Regions from separate parts of the Dactylosporangium maewongense genome, predicted to be linked through region 1. Evidence: riboswitches for the same ligand, from Rfam matches in the RefSeq annotation. Region 1 holds a riboswitch; the other holds the start of a gene.

Region 1 (2,382 bases):
CGTGCATCTCCGCGGTCGAGCAGCGCAGCGGCGCCCTCTTCGGCTGCGCGTGCGCCCTCGGCGCGCTCGCCGGCGGCGGCGACCCGGCACGGGTCGAGCAGCTGCGGCTGTTCGGGGTGCGGCTCGGGCTGGCCGTCCGGTTCGCCGAGGACCTGCAGGGCATCTGGGGCGACCCGGCCGTGACGGGCCGCCCGGCGTTCGCCGACCTGCGCGGCCGCCGCCGCTCGCTGCCGGTCGCCGCCGCCCTCGCCGCGGGCGCCGACGAGCTGGCCGACCTGCTGCACCGCGAGACCCGCCTCAGCGAGGCCGACCTGGAGCGCGCCGCGAAGGTCGTCGAACGCTCCGGCGCCCGCTCCTGGTGCGCCCAGCAGGCCGACGACCTCCTCGCGCAGGCCCTGGTCGCCCTCGACCTGGCGATCCCCGAGCCGGCCGCGGTCGCCGAGCTCGTCGCCCTGGCCCGCTGGGCGACCCGCCACCCGGCCTGACCAACACCCCCGCCGGCGATCCACAAACCCGCGCCTGACCGGCGGCCCATGAACCCGGCGCCTGACCGGCGCGACCCGAGAAGGCGCGCCGGCCGGGTGCGGGTGAGCGTCAGGAGAGGGCGGCGACCACCTGCTCCGCGCGGGTGGCGTGCTTCTGGTACGCGCCGGGGAACGCCGACCGCTGCACCGCCTGGGCCGCGGCGGTCACGCTCATCCGCTGCCAGCCCTCGACCCGGTTGAGGGCGTTGTAGAAGAGCATCGCGGAGTGGGCGGGGTTCATCAGCTCGGCGACGGTGCCCCAGCCCTGGCTGGCCCGCTGCTGGAAGAGCCCGACCGAGTCGTGGTCGGTCGAGGTGCCGTCGTGCGGCAGCCCGAGGGACGCGGGCACGGCGGAGCTGGCGACGTTGTACAGGTCGCTCTCCTGCATCGCCGTCGCGATCGCCACGACCAGGGCCCGGTCGGGCATGCCCTGCGCCCGGCCCTGCTTGACGATGATCGCGGCGTTGTCCATCTGCCGCTGGTCGAGGCCGGCGACGGGCTTGACGACCGGCGGCGCCGGCGGCACGGGCGCGGCGGGCACCGCGACGGCCAGGGGCCCCGTCGCGGGCGCCGGCGCCGCGTCGGCGGAGGGCGCGGACGACGGCCCCGAAGCGGACAGGGACGACGGCGACGGCCAGGACCAGGCGGCCGCGGACTCGGCATACGCGGGGCCGGTGAACATCGACGCCGGCGAGTCAGCCGGCAGGGTGCCCAGCAGCGTGGCGGACAGGACGGCGACCGAGACGGTGCCGGCCCTGGCGCCGAGCACGGGCACCAGTCGGCGATGTCGCGGGTGGAACTGGCGTGGCAACACCTTCAATATGGGCTTCACTACTGATGTTTTCCTTCGTTGGCAGGCAGAAGACATGCGGCATCGGCACGCCGCCTGAGGACGGCATGCTGGAAGGGGGGAACCAGTGGTGAGGTGTTACGAGGGCGCGCGGGCGGCCGGCATCGACGCAGACTCCTTCCGGTGCCGCCTACCGGGTTAGCTGACGGGTTCGGGCGGGAAGTTTCGCCCTACCGCGGCCAGGCCGCGGATACACCCCAGAGGACGCGCATGGGTCCCCGGCTCGCGAAGATCGCGACTCGACGGCGCCCGCCCGGCAGCACCGATGCGGTGCAGGTCGACCGGAGCGGACTCAACGACCCTACTGGGCCGTCTCGGGCCGGGCCAACCGCAGCAACGGCAATCCACCCTGAGCACCCGGACGCTCACCGAACGCCGTCACCCGTCTGGTCACCTCACCGGCGTGACGACCGCCCTTGACCAGGTACATCGCGCGGTCGGCGGCCCGCAGCGCGGCGCCCGCGTCCTCGACCGTGTCATCGATCACGGCCACGCCGACGCTGACCCTGACCCGCATGATCTGCCCCTGGTGCGTGACGGGTGCGCAGACGGCGCGTTCGAGGCGGTCGACCAGCACGCCGAGGTCGCCGGCGGCGACGTTGCCCATGAGGACGACGAACTCGTCGCCGCCGAGGCGCGCGACGGTGTCGGTGGGCCGCACCAGCGACTGGAGGCGCTGCGCGACGGCGACGAGGACCGCGTCGCCGGCCTCGTGGCCGAGGGTGTCGTTGACGATTTTGAAGTCGTCGAGATCGCAGAAGAACAGCGCGCTGATCACCTGCTCGGTGCGGGCCCGCCGGATCGCGGCCGCGAGGGGTTCGGCGACGGCCTCGCGGTTGGCCAGGCCGGTCAGCGGGTCGCGGGAGGCCCTGCGCACCAGGTCGGCCTCGGTGGCCTTGCGGCTGGTGATGTCCTGCACCTGCGTGATCGCGAACGCGGGCGACCCGGCGACCACCGACATCGTCGCGGAGATCCAGATCGTCTCGCCGTCGCCGCGGACGCAGCGCA
Region 2 (2,382 bases), on a different contig from region 1:
CGGCTGCGTGAGGCCTGCCCGCCGGCCGCCGAGCGTTCGGCGTCGACGGCGAACGCCGCACTGTCCGCCGGCACGGCGGCGGGTCCGGCCGACGCCGACAGCGTCGCGGACAGGCCGATCGCCACGACCGCGACGGCGCCCACGGCGTAGCGGCGGATCTCGGCCGGCACGGGTGCACGCAGCCGGAATCGGGTCGCGTGCCGCCCCCGCCGGGAGCGGCGCAGGTGTCGGGGACCGCGTGCGGTCGCACCGTTGAGCTGCTGGTCATCGTCGGCGCCCGGAAGCATCCGGCGAGCCTAGGGAGGCCCCGGATCCGGGGTGATGCCGGGCATGCGAACCTGCCGACCGGACACTGGGCGGGCCGCACGGGGCCGGGGCGCGGTCGGCGAGGTGCACCGGGGCACGGCGCAGCCGACCGGCGGGCTGATGGCCCGTGCACCCGGCCGTTCGCCACGCCGTCGTCACGCAAGGTAGCCGACCAGCGTGGGGGTTCCGGGGGTCCTCCCGCGCCCCCGATATGGTCCTCGCATCCGCCCGGCCCGACGTCACCCACCTCGGATGACACCGCGGCGGATCCGCTGAGTCGCGTCCGCGCGAGCCGGGGAACCGAGCACCACCGGGGTGAATCCGCGGGGCCAGCGCCTCGCGGTAGGGCGATCCTCCCGCCCGAACCCGTCAGCTAACCCGGTAGGCGGCACCGGAAGGAGCACTCCGTGCAGCCACTGACCCGGCATCGCCCGTGCCGCAGCACCTCGGGCACCTCGACCCTCGGCCCGGCCCGGTAGTCGCCGACCGTCACCGCACCGGCCCTCGGCCGGCGTGGCACCCCCCTGCCCGGATCACGTCCGGCACCGGCAACAGCAGCCGTCATCGAGCATGTCTGTCGAGGTACCCGTGAGTTACCTGTACAAACCCAGGCACCAGAACCAGAGCCCCGCCCCGTCGCGCTTCCGCGTGCTGCCGATCGCGGCCGCCGCGGCGGTCCTCGGGGTGACGGCGGCCGTCGGCGTGGCCGTGCACGCCTCGACCCCCGCACCGGTGGCCGACGCGCAGTCGGTGACGTCCGCGGATCCGTCCGGAACCGGCGCCGGTCCGGCCGGGCGTGACCGGCAGCGGACCCAGGCGGCGCCCGACGCCGCCTCCGCCCCGTCGAAGGCCCCCGCCGGTACCGCGACGTCCAAGCCCGCCCCGCCCGCCGCCTCGGCCAGCCCCACCAAACCGGCGGCCCCGGCGGAGAAGGAGCTCGCGTACCGGTTCGCCTGGCAGGAGAACTTCTACTACTGCGGCCCGGCGGCGACCCGGATCGCGCTGACCGCGCGGTCGATGTACCCGTCCCAGTCCGAGGTCGCCCAGAGCCTGCACACGACCGTCAACGGCACCAACTCCGCCGACGACACCACCCGGTCGCTCAACGAGTACACGAAGACCTCCTTCTACAAGTCGCACTTCATCCCCGGTCAGTCGGCCACCCAGGCGGAGATCGACCAGATGCAGGCCGACGTCGTCAACGCGATCACCAACGGCTACGCCGTGGTCGCCAACATCGCCGGCTCCACCGTGGACGACAAGGGCAACTCGCACTCGTACCCGGGCGGCCACTACCTCACGGTGGTGGGGTACCTCGACGGCGGCAAGACGGTGAAGATCGCCGACCCCGCGGACGCCCTGGGCGTCGGGTACTACACGCTGACGACGGCCAAGCTCGCGCACTGGACCGCCCTGCGCGGATACTCCGCCTGACACGGCCGTCAGCGGCTCGCGGTCAGCGGCCCAGTGCGCGTACCCGGCTGGGTGGCCGGAACGCCTGGGCCGGCTGGCCGCGCAGCGCGCTCGCCATGGTCTGCGCGACGGCGGCGTTGACCGAGCCGGAGACGCCGCTGCCCACGTGGTCGTTCGGGTTGTCCACGTTCACCGCGATGCCGGCCGCCGCGATCTGCGGGGTGAAGCCGACGAACGTCTCGGTCGAGTTGTACTCGGAGCTGCCGGTCTTGCCCGCGACCGGGCGGCCGCCCAGGATGCCGGACACGTTCTCCGCCGTGCCGCCGTCGCACTTGCCGTACGCCGAGGACCGGCTGACCGGGCACCGTGCCGCGTCGGTCGCGGCGGCCGCCACGTCGGCGCTGACCGCCTGCCGGCACTTCGGGGCGGCGGCGTCGACCGGTTTGCCGTTGGAGTCGGTGATCGACAGCACCGGCAGCGGCTGGCAGTACAGGCCGCCGGCGGCGACCGCCGCGTAGGCGTTGGCGAGGTCGAGCGGTGTGGTCGAGGCGACGCCGAGGGTGAACGCTCCCCACTGGTCCGCCTTGGCCGCCATCGCCGCGTCCTCGGCGGAGCGGAACGTGATGCCGAGCCGCTGCGCCATCTCGACCACGCGGCGCGCGC

The links. A riboswitch is a leader RNA that binds a small molecule or an ion and turns the genes downstream of it on or off. The one in region 1 is predicted to bind cyclic di-AMP.
Region 2: another riboswitch for cyclic di-AMP. It lies ahead of ABD332_RS20725 (C39 family peptidase); the one in region 1 lies ahead of ABD332_RS48490 (hypothetical protein).

The regions. Positions count from the first base shown of each region.
Region 1 is NZ_BAAAQD010000030.1:10,339-12,720, forward strand. Features, by position in the region: gene ABD332_RS48485 (polyprenyl synthetase family protein) at 1-485, shown strand, start outside; gene ABD332_RS48490 (hypothetical protein) at 595-1,299, opposite strand; cyclic di-AMP (ydaO/yuaA leader) riboswitch at 1,487-1,629, opposite strand; gene ABD332_RS48495 (diguanylate cyclase domain-containing protein) at 1,676-2,382, opposite strand, start outside.
Region 2 is NZ_BAAAQD010000007.1:430,603-432,984, forward strand. Features, by position in the region: gene ABD332_RS20720 (hypothetical protein) at 1-287, opposite strand, end outside; cyclic di-AMP (ydaO/yuaA leader) riboswitch at 567-709, shown strand; gene ABD332_RS20725 (C39 family peptidase) at 895-1,740, shown strand; gene ABD332_RS20730 (transglycosylase domain-containing protein) at 1,763-2,382, opposite strand, start outside.